Regions from separate parts of the Gluconobacter cerinus genome, predicted to be linked through region 2. Evidence: riboswitches for the same ligand, from Rfam matches in the RefSeq annotation. Region 2 holds a riboswitch; the other holds the start of a gene.
The links. Region 2 has a riboswitch for cobalamin ahead of M2305_RS14910 (TonB-dependent receptor). Riboswitches for the same ligand answer to the same signal wherever they lie in the genome.

Region 1: it holds a riboswitch for cobalamin, as region 2 does, so the genes downstream of both, metE (5-methyltetrahydropteroyltriglutamate--homocysteine S-methyltransferase) here and M2305_RS14910 (TonB-dependent receptor) in region 2, are expected to answer to the same signal.

What each region holds. Positions count from the first base shown of each region.
Region 1 covers NZ_JAOQNM010000001.1:950,775-957,905, forward strand. The annotation lists gene M2305_RS04440 (LacI family DNA-binding transcriptional regulator) at 46-1,134, shown strand; gene M2305_RS04445 (HAD family hydrolase) at 1,146-1,808, opposite strand; gene metF (methylenetetrahydrofolate reductase [NAD(P)H]) at 1,855-2,721, opposite strand; gene M2305_RS04455 (ArsR/SmtB family transcription factor) at 2,751-3,677, opposite strand; cobalamin riboswitch at 3,745-3,948, shown strand; gene metE (5-methyltetrahydropteroyltriglutamate--homocysteine S-methyltransferase) at 4,065-6,377, shown strand; gene M2305_RS04465 (M13 family metallopeptidase) at 6,421-7,131, opposite strand, start outside.
Region 2 covers NZ_JAOQNM010000001.1:3,233,509-3,240,639, forward strand. The annotation lists gene M2305_RS14900 (ABC transporter substrate-binding protein) at 1-864, opposite strand, end outside; gene M2305_RS14905 (ABC transporter ATP-binding protein) at 861-1,619, opposite strand; gene M2305_RS14910 (TonB-dependent receptor) at 1,622-3,847, opposite strand; cobalamin riboswitch at 3,940-4,141, opposite strand; gene M2305_RS14915 (fumarylacetoacetate hydrolase family protein) at 4,295-5,140, shown strand; gene M2305_RS14920 (TonB-dependent siderophore receptor) at 5,441-7,131, shown strand, end outside.

The DNA.
Region 1 (7,131 bases), 2.3 Mb from region 2:
CCGTCAGGATTGCACGAAGGCAGCGTTTTCATTATTGGATAACATATGAAAACACCCCGTCAGTACGGTCGTCGCAAGGTTACGCTCAAGGATGTAGCGGCACAGGTCGGGGTGTCCCACACGACAGTCTCGAATGCCTATATCCGGCCGGGCCAACTCTCGGCTGCGCTGAGGGAAAAGATCTTCGCGGCGGCACAGGAGCTTGGATATACAGGCCCTGATCCGGCAGCGAAACAGCTTGCGACCGGGCATTCCGGGGCACTGGGCTTTCTCTTCAGTGAAGATCTTCCATACGCATTTTCTGATCCTGCCGTTCTCGCCGTGCTGAACGGCGTCGCAAAAAGCTGCGATGAGATGGAAACGGATCTGGCCCTGATTTCAGCAGGCAGCAGCCTCCGCAACATGAACACACCTGTTTCGCTAGGCAATGCTGCGGTCGACGGGTACATCCTTTATTCCGTGGCCCCCGATAGCCGGTGCGTTTTGATGGCGCAGCAGCGGAACGTTCCGCTCGTTGTGGTGGACCAGCCCCGTTTGGACAACGTGCCATATGTCGGCATTGATGACCGTGGAGCCGCCTACAACGCGGCAAAGACCCTGCTTGAGCTAGGACACCGTCGCTTCGGTATCCTGTCTCTCAAAACAGCCCATGACGACTATTTTGGCATCCTGACAGCCAAGCGTCGCGCCAATATTGCACACAGCACGATTGCCATGCGTCTTGAGGGGTACTTAACAGCCCTTCAGGAAGCCGGTATTGCCCCCGAAAACGTGCCGGCCTGGGAAATTCCGATCAACTCTGAAGAGTCCGGTGCTGAAGGCGCGCGCTTTCTACTGAACCGACAGAATGCGCCGACAGCAATTCTGGCAATGAGCGACCGCGTTGCAATTGGCGCCATGCAGACAATTCGTGCGGCGGGTCTCAGCATTCCTGAAGACGTGTCGATTTTTGGATTTGATGACATTCCTGCCGCTGCCCTGTCGGACCTCAGCACAATCCGCCAGCCTCATGAGCGCAAAGGCATGGAGGCAGTCCGTCTCCTGACCCAGCAGGACGGCCGCCAGAACAAGAACGTCATTCTGGAAACAGAACTCGTCGCTCGCGGCAGCATTGGTCCAGCCCCCAAGGGCTGAACCGCACTGTATTAGCGGGCGACGTTCAGAAGCCCGGCAATACTGTCGATCTGGAAATCCGGCTTCAGATCAATGCACTGCGTTGCAGACCCGTGCCCATAACTCGCCCAGCAGGATGCAATGCCACTATTGCGGGCAAACCCAAGATCTGCCGCCGTGTCACCAACCATTAGAAAATTCGATGCAGGAACTTCCGGGAACAACGGCCGCACACGGTCCGTCATAACGCGGGGGTCTGGCTTGTGCGGGTAGGCTGGTTCGGACGCAATCACATTGCTGATCCACCCACCAAGCCCGAAGCGCTCGATACTGGCATGAACAGTTGGAGCATGTTTGTTGCTGAGAATTACCAGCGTTGCCCCGTCAGCCTTAAGATCGTCGAGTACTGACTTCACCCCGTCAAACAGAACGGTCTCTTCCTGATCGGCTTTAGGGTAATATGCCCGATAGTGACGAACAAAAGCCTGTGCATCATCAACATCACTGTCGGGAACGATCGCCTGAAACAGCGTCTGAAGCGTCCCACCCTTTGACAGCTGATGCTTCAGGGCGTCTGATGAAGGGCCCTTGTAGCCGCTGGCTTCAAAGGCTTCCTTCAGGCTGCGAAGAATGGCCGGCTGCGTTTCCGCCAGAGTACCATCGTAGTCGAGAAGAACGATCGGGAATCTTGTCATTCCCTTTTGTCACCCCGTTTACGCAGGAAATCCAGCCCTCTCCGTTTCAGATCGGACGTCGCCCAAGAAGGCGGCAAAGGGCTGATGCTGTATCTGCATGATTCAACGTATAGAAATGGAATTGCTCCACCCCTTCAGCTTTAAGTGTCTGACAAAGCCGGTCTGCAATCGTGGCCGCGACAAACGCCCGCGCCTGGGGCGTTTCATCCAATCCATCGAACAGGTCGCGCATCCACTTCGGCACGTTTGCACCACACATATCGGCAAACTTCCAGGCCTGCGCAGCACTTCCAACCGGAAGAATACCCGGCACGATCGGCCGCTCGATTCCAATGGCCGCAGCGCGGTCCCGGAAGCGTAGAAATGTGTCCGCTTCGAAGAAGAACTGCGTCAAAGCCCGGTCCGCACCCGCATCAATCTTCGCTCGCAGATGCTCCAGATCCGACTGCGGGCTAAGCGCGGCAGGATGCGTTTCCGGATACGCCGCAACGGAAATTTCGAACGGCGCAATCTCCTTCAATCCGCGCACCAGATCCACAGCCCCCGCGTAGCCTTCCGGATGAGGCTCATAGACGCCCCCGGCTGACGGTGGCGGATCGCCACGCAGGGCCACAATGTGCTTCACACCCGCGTCCCAGTACGCTTGCGCCACAGCATTGACGTCTTCCTTGGAAGCCCCCACGCAGGTCAGATGCCCAGCCATTGGCGCGCCAGTTTCCCGAACCATGTCTTTAAGGGTGGCCAGGGTGCGGTCCCGTGTTGACCCACCTGCCCCATACGTCACGGACATGAACTGCGGACCAAAAGCAGCTAGCGTTTTTGCGTTTTCCAGCAGCGTGGCGGCTGCCTTTTCCGACTTTGCAGGAAAAAACTCGAACGAAATTGCGGGCAGAGGCCCTGTCTGTGCGGGCATCACGCCAGCTCCTTATTCAATAATTCAGCTTAGTTGGGGCGTTGGCCGAGCCAGAGTTTCACAGTCAGTTCGCCCTCAAGAGCCACTGGCTCTGCGGGAACTAGACCCGCAGCGCGAAACCACATCGCCATCTGCGCATCGGTGAACCCAAGCCGGACATGCGCATCCCGTGTGCGAAGTTCTTCCCGGTTATGGGAGGCAAAATCGATAATCAGCAATCGACCGTTGGCATCCAGAATACGCGCGGCTTCCGCAATCACAGCAGCCGGATGTTGCGCATAGTGCAGAACCTGATGCATGACCGCGACATCGGCTGAATGCTCCGGCAGCGGAAGGGCCTGAAAGTCCCCTTGCCGCAGATCAGCCTGCTCCAGACCAGCTTCCGCCAGTTTGGTACGCGCCAGCCGCAGCATGGCGGGACTGCGATCAAACCCGATGACTGTTTGAGCGCCGACCCCCAGCAGCTCCATCATGCGACCTGTTCCCGTGCCTATATCCACGAGCCGGCCGATCGGAGATGCTGAAAGCGTCTTTACGATCGCTGCTTCGACCTCCTGTTCGGACACATGCAAGGAACGCAATGCGTCCCATTCTGCTGCGTGGGTTTCAAACCAGTCTTCCGCCGCGAGCGCACGAACATCCCGAATGGCCTGCAAGCGAATACGATCCGCACGGATTTCCGCCGGTTCCCGCGCAGTCCATCGATCCAGCGCCATAAAGACAGGCTCCAGACGTTCCGGAACACCCAAAGTCAAAAAGACCCAACTTCCTTCCTTGCGGCGCTCAATCAATCCCGCATCTGCCAGGATCTTCACATGCCGTGACACGCGGGGCTGACTTTGCCCGAGCACCTGCGCCACCTCGCCGATGGACAGTTCCATCTCGCGCAGAAGGGCCAGAATCCGCAGACGGGTCATGTCTGCCAGTGCCTGGAAAATGATGAGGGCCTGTTCCATACGGATTTACATATAAGGAGTTCTTTATATGAGCAAGAGCTATTGACTCTTTTTCAGAACATGCGGCAGTCATAAGGCTTGTCATGGATCCATGTCGGATGTTCACGCATCCGGCTTGGCTAAGAGGGAAGCCGGTGCAAAGCCGGCGCTGCCCCCGCAACTGTCAGCGGCGAGTGCCGATTCCATACAGGCCACTGGGCGAAAGTCCGGGAAGGCGGAATCAGCGCGGAGACCCGTAAGCCAGGAGACCTGCCACGGCACATAACATCCTCCGGCGGGGCGTTCCGGACGGGTCACGCATGTCTCCACGCCGCACATTTCCTGTTCGGGGCGTGAACGATCCTGCATGCCCTGCGAGCGCACTGCCACGAACCTGTCGAGGCTTTCATGACCGTCCGCGTCGCAACTCTGGGCTTTCCGCGTATCGGCACCCGCCGTGAACTGAAAACCGCTCTTGAACAGTACTGGGCGGGAAATTCCTCCGCCGATGATCTACTTTCCACAGCCGCATCCCTTCGAGCGTCCGCCTGGCAGCGCCAGAAAGACCTCGGTGCCGAGATCATCCCTTCCAACGATTTTTCGCTTTACGATCATGTGCTGGATACATCCGCAATGGTCGGTGCTGTTCCTGCCATTTACGGCAACGTGCAGGGCAAGGTGGACTTGGGAACCTACTTCGCCATGTCCCGCGGCTCCCAGACGACATCCGAAGAGTGTGGCTGCGGTCATGCTCATGGCGCACCTCAGGACGTTCCTGCCGCCGAAATGACCAAGTGGTTTGACACGAACTACCATTACCTTGTCCCGCAATTCACAGCAGACCAGACGTTCCGCCTCGCCTCCACAAAAGCGGTGGACGAATATCGGGAAGCCAAGACGCTTGGGATTGAGACACGCCCTGTTCTGCTCGGTCCTGTCAGTTTCCTGCTTCTGGGAAAATGTGACGGCCCGGCGTTTGCTCGCCTTGATCTGCTCCCTGCCCTGCTACCCGTTTATGAACAGGTTCTGAAAACCCTCCAAGCAGAAGGCGCAGACTGGGTTCAGATTGACGAGCCGTGTCTTGTTCTGGATCTGCCGGACAATGCTGCCGCAGCTTTCAAAACGACCTACAACACTCTGACAGCCGCTGTTCCAGACCTCAAACTGATGCTCGCCACTTATTTCGGTGCGCTCGGAGACAATCAGGACATCGCCCTAAGCCTGCCAGTTCACGGCCTGCATGTAGATCTTGTCCGCGCTCCCGAGCAGCTTGCATCCATCCTGGAAAAAGCACGACCTGACCTACTGCTATCTCTCGGCGTAGTGGATGGGCGAAATATCTGGAAGGCCGACCTGAACGCGCTTCTGGACCATCTTGAACCGCTGGCGCGCCAGCGTGACCTGATCCTTGCGCCGTCCTGCTCTCTCCTCCACACACCGATTGATCTGGAACGGGAGACAGATCTGGACGCGGATGTGAAATCCTGGCTCGCATTCGCCGTTCAGAAAATTGAGGAGTTGCACACACTGGCGCGCGCGCTGAATGAAGGCCGGGGCGCTGTGCAAACCACTTTAGCCGAAAATGCTGCGGCGCTTCAGGCACGTCGCTCTTCCACAAAAATCAACAATCCTGCCGTTCAGGCACGCTCTGCAGATCGCAACCCAGCTCTCGCCCAGCGCCATTCACCCTTCCCCGCGCGCCGTCCGTTGCAACAGGCCAAACTCAAGCTGCCTTTGTATCCGACGACAACAATCGGTTCCTTCCCCCAGACACCTGAAGTCCGCAAAGCCCGTGCGGATCATGCACGAGGAGAGCTCTCTTCCGAGACTTACGACGCCTTCCTGCGGGAAGAAACCGCCCGGACCATCCGCTGGCAGGAAGAGATTGATCTTGATGTGCTGGTGCATGGCGAGTTTGAGCGCAATGACATGGTGCAATATTTCGGAGAGCAGCTTTCCGGCTTTGCGTTCACGAAGCACGCCTGGGTTCAGTCCTACGGATCTCGCTATGTCCGGCCCCCCATCATTTTCGGAGATGTGTCACGCCCAAAAGCCATGACGGTTGAGTGGTGGGAATACGCCCAATCCCTCACCAACCGCCCTGTGAAAGGCATGCTGACGGGGCCCGTCACGATCCTGAACTGGTCTTTCGTACGAGACGATCAGCCGCGTGCGGAAACATGCCGACAGATCGCTTTCGCGATCCGGGATGAAGTGTGCGATCTGGAAAAAGCCGGGTGCGGCATCATCCAGATTGATGAAGCCGCCTTGCGTGAAGGCCTGCCGCTCCGTCGCGCAGACTGGCAATCCTATCTGGACTGGGCCGTGGAGAGCTTCCGCATTTCAGCCTCGGGTGTGCAGGACGCCACACAGATCCACACCCATATGTGCTACTCGGAATTCAACGATATTATTGCCGCCATTGGCGCAATGGATGCGGATGTGATTTCGATTGAAACCGCCCGCTCCCGCATGGAACTACTCGATGCGTTCGCAGCCTATCGCTACCCTGCGGAAATCGGGCCGGGCGTTTACGATATCCATTCCCCACGCGTGCCGTCTGTCGAGGAAATGGTGGACCTGCTTCGGACAGCCAGCAAAGTCATCAGCCCGGATGCCCTTTGGGTCAATCCGGATTGCGGACTGAAAACCCGCCAATGGCCGGAGACGAAAGCTGCACTCATCAACATGGTTGCGGCAGCCCATTATATGCGCCCATAAACCAGCGAGTAGATGGGGTGGATCACCACCCCATCATACGCAATTACCAGATTTTGACGCGCTGATCCGGGGTCAGATAGAGCTTGTCACTCGGCTGTACATTCCAGGCTCTGTACCAGAGATCCACGTTGTGCATCGGGATGTTTACCCGAGCTTTCGGCGGCGAGTGCGGGTCGATAACAACCATCTGCTTCTCCGTGTCTGGACGAACCTTCTCACGCCAGACCTGTGCCCATCCCATGAACACGCGCTGATCGCCCGTCAGACCATCAATGACCGGAGCTGGCTTCCCATTCAGGGAGGCATGGTAAGCATCCAGCGCCAGTGTCAGCCCACCAAGATCGGCAATGTTTTCGCCCATCGTGAGCTTACCGTTCACATGCACGCCCGGCTGAACCTCGAACGCGTCATACTGCGCACCAAACCGATCTGCGAGCTTCTGAAAGCGCGCTTCGTCTTCCTTTGTCCACCAGTTCCGCAGACGCCCCTTGTCGTCGTACTTGCGGCCTTTGTCATCAAAAGAATGGGTCATTTCATGCCCGATGACACCACCGATCGCCCCGTAATTCACAGCCGGATCAGCCTTCGGGTTGAAGAACGGCGGCTGAAGGATCGCCGCAGGAAACACGACTTCCACAAAACGCGGATTGTTGTAGGCGTTCACCGTTGCGGGCGACATCAGCCACTCGTTGCGGTCAACAACCTTGTCGAGATGGCTTAACTGATAGTGCCAGTCGAAAGCGAAAGCGCGCTC
Region 2 (7,131 bases):
AACCAAAACACGGTTTGTCTTCAGGGCCGTACTCTCCGTCAGCAATGGCTGGCTTCGCAGAAATTTCAGACTGTCTGAAACACCTGCCCCGTAATCCATTACCAAAATAGCTTCAGGATCACGCAAACCCGCGTTTTCCCACGAAGCGGCGCCCCAGTTTGTCGGTAAATCACGAAAAATATTTTCGCCCCCGCCCAGCCGGATCAGCTCTGTCGCGAGGGCATATTGGCCAGCTGTAAATGGCCGATCGCGTCCACTGTCATAAAGGAAAACACGTAACGGGTGATGGCCCTTGAGACGATCCTTAATGTGCTGAACGCGCCTTTGCCAACCTTCAACCAATTGCCGAGCCAGCTGCTCCCGGCCGAAAACCTGTCCAAGTTTTTTTTCGTCGCTATACAAAAGGTCTAATGTCGGGAGAGTTGTTGAGTGCCCGGCCCGGAAGCAGCTTTCAGACAGAACAAGCGTCGGGATACCCTGAATTGCCAAGGTCTCGGGTGTCACATCCCCACCCACGTGCATCCCATAATTCCAGCCGGCAAAGAAAAAATCTGTTCCGACATCAAGCAATTGTTCAAGACTGGGATAGTGAGTTGCAATTTCCGGGATATCGCCTTGCTGAGCTTTGAAACCCGGTGTGTATTTGTTCCAGCCTGATATCCCCGTCAAACCACGAATATAGGGCTGCAAATGCAGAGCAAAAGCCATCTCCGCCATATTAACGTCGTGGATGACAGCATGCTCCGGCTGATGCGTGATCGTTACGGATTTCCCGCAGCTCTGCACGGTAACCGGGTAGGCGAAGGCCGTTTGCGCGGCAAAGCCACAGAACCCCAGAAACAGCATAAAGGTAGGCGTTTTCATGCGCCTCGCGGCCTAAAAACGAACGTCGTGCTGCCATCATCCAGTTGAACGGAATGAACATTCAAGCCGAACGCATGCCCTAGTTCCGAAGAGAGCAGAACCTCAGAAGACGCCCCATCCAGAATGATTTTTCCGTCCCTCATCAAGAGAGTTCGCGGCGCAAAATCAGGCACGAAAGACAGGTCATGCAGGACAGCCACGATTGTCAGAGGGAGGTCACGAAGCAGATTTAGAAGCTCTGCTCTGGCCGCCAGGTCCAGGTGATTGGTGGGCTCATCCAGCAACAGTATTTTGGGAGTCTGGGCCAGACATCGCGCCAGCATCACACGCTGACGCTCGCCACCAGAAAGATTGCCAATCGGCCGTTTTAAAAAAGGTTCGACACGGAAATACTTGATCGCCGTTTGCAGAGCCGTGGTGTCCTGCTGTGCCTGAGGAGTGCCTCGAAACGGGAGACGGCCAAGAGCGATATAATCCTCAACTATGAATTCAGAAGTTACATCGTCGGTCTGGGAAAGCCACGCAATCTTGCGCGCTACCATTGGTCTGGAAAGGGCGCAGAGTTGCGTTCCTTCCAGAACTATCTCCCCTTCCGTCGGCGAAATTAATCCAGCGAGGAGCCTCAGAAGCGTGCTTTTCCCAGCACCATTGGGGCCAATAAGTGCAACATGCTCACCCTCCCTGACGGAGAGATCCGTCAAAGAGAGTATGCAGTCATACCCAGCACCATGCGTCTGAAGCACAACCTCAGACACGATCAGAAACCCGCCTGAACACTGATCGAGAAGGACCGCGGCGCCCCCAACATCACTTCACTCGGATAACTGGTATCAGCCCACTGAATGAAGTGCTTGTTTCCCACATTGTCTACCCGGCCATAAACCGTCACGCCACGATAGGCGTGCCACGCCGCGAAAAGATTGACGAGCGCATAGTCTTTCAGACTCAGGGTGTTGGCGTAATCGCCCTTGCGGGCAGATACGTAACGCATACCAGCTCCCAAATCGACCGGCAGATCTGCAACCCGGGACCAGACACCCCACAGGTTGGCCGTTACAGCCGGAACGTTCGGAACCTGGTTCCCGGAGGCATTCACTGACGCTGAAGGATGGAATGATCCATAACGAGACCACGTATAGGCAACATTTCCCGACAGGCTCCAGTGTTTGCCCAGCGTGAGGTCTCCCTGCCATTCCACACCCCTTGACTTTTGAACGCCCGCCGTTGCCACGCTGTCCACACCGGTAGCAACGAGAACTCGGGTACGGCGGATATCGTACAGAGACAGCGTAGAGGACAGGCGTCCTTTCCAGAAAGAACCCTTGGCGCCGATTTCTCCTTGTCTGGACTGACTCAGGCGTGAAAACTGGCCTTTATTAACCAGGAAGATATTGGAGCCCGGCGGATCTTCAGCCGTTGTGTACACGCCGTAGAGGCTGATGTTATCTGTCAGATCATAAACAGGGCCAATCCTGAAGTTGGCAGGATTGTAGTTCCCCTTGAAGCTGGTCGCAGGATTGAACGCACCGGACTGGCTATAATTCTGACGATCCAGTTTCAGCCAGTCATATCGAAATCCACCCACCACACGCAGATCGTCCCGCACCGTCAGGATGTCTTCCATGAAAATGCCTGCGTCCACCATGGTTGTGGGAGATTTCGTATACGGATATTCTCCCGCAAAACTCCCCACGGCCGTGCTTTCAGGGCTACTCAGAGAAACGCTGTCCGCATATGTCGCGTCCGGAAAACCACGATTCCGGATGAGCCGCACATAATACGCGTCTCCACCGACGACCAGACGGTTCTTCATTCCGAAAACATGAAAATCAAACTGACCATCCAGCGTGTCACCCACCTGATGCTGGTTCATATAAACATAGAACCGATCCCGGCCGACCCGACCGGGTGCAATGGCATTTCCCGCTGCGTCTGTCTGCCCGGCTGAACCGATATAGCTGTAGGATTCAGCGTTATTCCAGTTGCGCTTGGCGTAAAGGACATAGGTTTTATTGTGAAACGTCATGTTCTCCGTTGGCTGCCACGTCAGATGGAGCGTCGGGGTCACATTAACCGAGCCAGCTTTTGCATCCTTGGAATTGTAATAACGCCAGAGCGATGACCGGCTTACGCCTAACCCCTTGGAAGACGACAGCAGGCCGCCTACGCCATCATGGACCTGAGCCAGCGGGACCAAAGGGGTTCCGTAATATGTCGACAAGCGATCTGTCAGATAGTCGACGCCAAAGCGGGCTGTAAATTTCTTCGAAGGGTGCCAGAGCAACGTTGTCGTGAAATCGTTGCTGTGTGGGTCTGCGCCAGCAACGTATCCATCAGACGAGGTACGACTGAAATCACTTCGAATGGCCAAAGTGTCAGTAATGGGAACCGAACCGCCAACACCAGCATTCCATGTATTGAAACTGCCATAAGATACCAGAGCATTAGCATGCGGCCCATCAAACGCAGGGTCACGCGTTCGCATGTCCACCGTGCCCCCAACAGCGCCCTGCCCGTACAGAACAGACGACGGCCCCTTGAGAACCTGAACGCTCTCAAGATTGAAGCTGTTGAGCGGACGGTTCACCATCGTGGTCGGGCCGTAATAAATGCCATCTCGCAGGATCAGAACCTGATTTCCGCTGAAGCCGCGCATCATCATCTGCGCCGGACTTCCTGGAGATCCACCGGAAGAAACACCCGGTGCACTGTCTGCGGCGTCTTCAGCGTGCGCATAACCGCGCTGCTCCATCACGCTGCGCTGAATCACATTGATCGTCGCAGGATTATGTTGAACCGTCAGCCCAAGTCTGCCCCCGATAACAGCACTATCCTTCAGCGGCTGCGCCCGACCATGCGCCGTAATGTGTTCTTCTTTCGCTTTGGCCGCCGCCTTCCTGACGTCTTCTGTCTGGGCGAACGCAGGCTGAAAAACGGTCAATGCTGCGACGGGCAACACACCGACAAAACTGATTTTCCTCATGGATAACGCAAACTTCACTCAACAATGCGTCACTACGATGAGCAGGATGAACCATCCTGCTGCGTCAGGTGCACCCCGCCCTTTCGCTTCGTCCATGACCATTTTCGATGGCAGGTCTCCTGGCTTGCGGATCATCGGCAAATCGCGAGCCTTCCCAAGGCTGACGCCCCAGTGGCCGGGTTCATAGAACCCATCGTGATCAGCCTCACCGCTCACAGTTGCGGGGGCAGCCGCAGCATTTCACTGCGTTCCCTTTTCATCCCCTTCCGGGGAACCATCATTGAGCAGGGGCATAACCGAAACTCCCATATAGTCAAACACGTATGTTATAACATATCAATAACTGAAGTTATCAATTTGAACAATGGAGGCCCTTCGATCCTTGGAAGAGAAACCAAAACATGCCTAATCTCATGCTTCCCTACTCTGGACAGAAAGTGTCACAGGATGAAGCTCTGTCGTTTTGGTCCCTTGGATCAGGAAACACCCGGACTCATTGATGACACTGGCATGCTGCGAAGCCTCAAAGGGATTCTGCCTGATATTACGGCTGCCCACCTGTCTCCAGAGCAGCTTGACGCCTTACGGGCCATTAATCCGAGCACTCTCCCTGTCGTTTCAGAAGCACCACGCTACGGTATTCCGTTCTCAGGTGCCGGAAAGTATATCTGCATTGGCCTGAACTATCGGGATCATGCCGAGGAAGCAGGCCTTTCCCTCCCCTCAGAGCCAATCGTCTTCATGAAAGCCACCTCTGCCCTGACGGGACCGAACGATGGTATTCTGGTCCCCCGACATGCCACCACAGTGGATTGGGAAGTCGAACTCGCAGTCATTATTGGCACAAAAGCGTCCTACATCTCCCCCGAGAAGGCTTTGGAGCACGTGGCGGGATATTGTGTCGCCAATGATGTCTCTGAACGCTCATTTCAGATGCAGACAAGCCAGTGGGACAAAGGCAAAGGCTGCGATTCATTCGGGCCCCTGGGGCCATGGCTTGTGACGACCGATGAAATCGCCGATCCGCAAGCACTCTCCATGCGGTTAGATGTCAACGGACGCCGTCGGCAGACGGGGCATACCTCCAACATGATCTTTGACGTCCGCAGCATCATTTCACATGTCAGCCACTACATGACCCTGATGCCGGGCGATATCATTGCCACAGGAACACCTGCCGGCGTCGGAATGGGCATCAAGCCTCACCCAGTCTATCTCGAACCAGGGGATGTCGTAGAGTTGGAAATCGAAGGGCTTGGCATTCAAAGGCAGACCGTGAAGGCCAATTCTTAGCTGAATCGACAGGAAAACGTCTCTTACGAAGCGATTCTTAAAAAACACCCATTTTCATAATTATTTTTTTGTACGAACCACTTGCCCGCTCAACATCGCAGGAATGCTGCCTACAATGTAACAACTGCGAAGATGCGTGAATTAAAGATTGAAGTTTCTGAGAATGAATATCATTTGTAACTTTAGAAATACGGGAAAGTCAGCTGAAATTCTCGTGAAAATTCATTTTCCAGGAGGCAGTTAGCCCTTTCCATGAGACTTCCAGCGTCGAACGTTCCTCAACGTACACATCTAGGCCCAATGCTTTTTACAGCACTTTTGCTGTCAGGCACGTGGAATGGCGCCTTTGCCGCCACCACCGATGACGTATTTCCAGAAGCTCGTAAGAAATCAGCTTCAACGACCGGTCTTAAAGAGGAACGTTCCGCTTCATCAAAGTCGCAGAGCACACAACAGAAACACGCGTCACAAGAAGATGAGCCCCCCGGCAGCATTGAGCAGCTTCTGGTGCAGGGTCATCGCCGCAATGCCTCTACGGATGGTACCGGCACTTACACGGTTTCTGCGGTCTCCACGACGAAAATGCTCCTCAAACCGCTGGACGTTCCACAATCCATCTCGGTCCTCAGCAGCCAGCAGATGAAGGACCAGAACCTCAATACGGTTGATGCTGCGCTCAAACAGGTCGCGGGCGTGAACGTCAATATGTATGGTGACGGAACGGGCGGTTACACTGCCCGCGGCTTCACGCTACAGGCTCAGTATGACGGTGTTCCGTCCATGAGTGGGCTGACTTTAAGCCAGCAGTATGATCTGGCCATCTACGATCGTATTGAAGTTCTGCGTGGACCAGACGGCATGCTTCAAGGCTCCAGCACACCCGGCGGGAGTGTCAATTTCGTCCACAAGCGTCCGACTGATGACTTTCAGGGCAATGCTTCGTTCTCGGCTGGCTCATGGAACAATTACCATGCCACCCTTGATGTCGGCGGCCCTCTCGCGCACTCGAAAATTGTCTCAGCACGACTTGTCGTCGCAGGCACCGACCGCAACCAGTTCTACAACAATGCCTATGATCGTCGCTGGACGATTTATGGCGTTACAGATGTGCACTTAACGCGGCATGACACCCTGACAGTCTCCGTGACGTCTCAAAGTAACGATACAACCCGTTATATGGGGCTTCCCCGTGCCAGTAATGGCGCGGATCTGAACTTGCCGACGAGCACGTTGGTGGGGGCCAACTGGGGCAAATCCGAAGTCCCGATGACTGAAGTTGAGGCACAACTGGAGCATCTGTTCTCTCATGGCTGGCGCGGGCGCCTCAACTACCGTCACCGAACCGCAGCCACCACACTGCAATACGCTTATCTCAACGCGTATAACGCGTCCGCAAAGACTGGAAATTTCGTCGCAGCCAATACACGGTATGACGAGACGAATGATGGCCTGGACGCCTACGTCACCGGGCCGCTTCACCTCTTCGGGCAGAAACATGTTCTGATGATGGGAGCGAACTACGATCGCTATCTCTATGAAGGCGGCGGTGCCAGTGCAAACTCGCGGACCTACACGGCGCTCGCAGGTATCCCAATCAATGCGAACAATGCCATTCCGTCTCTGGCTCTCCCTACTATTACCAATCGCTACTGGGAGCCATCCACGCAGTGGGGCGTGTATGGTCAGGCACAGATCAAGCCTGTTTCACGCTTTTCCATCCTGATTGGTGGCCGGGTAAGCGGATATGTCAGCAAAACGCGTCGTATTTCCCCAACCGTTGGTGCCACCAGCACCGATATCGATCAGCAGGGCATCCTGACCCCTTACATCGGCGGCGTTCTGCACCTGTGGCCGAATGTCACGGCTTATGTCAGCTACGTTTCGACTTTCTCGCCTCAGTCTGCGTTTGATACCACCGGGCGCCTTGCGCCTGTCCGAGGCAATCAGCTCGAAGGTGGTATCAAGGGAGAGTTCTTCCACGGGCACCTGGG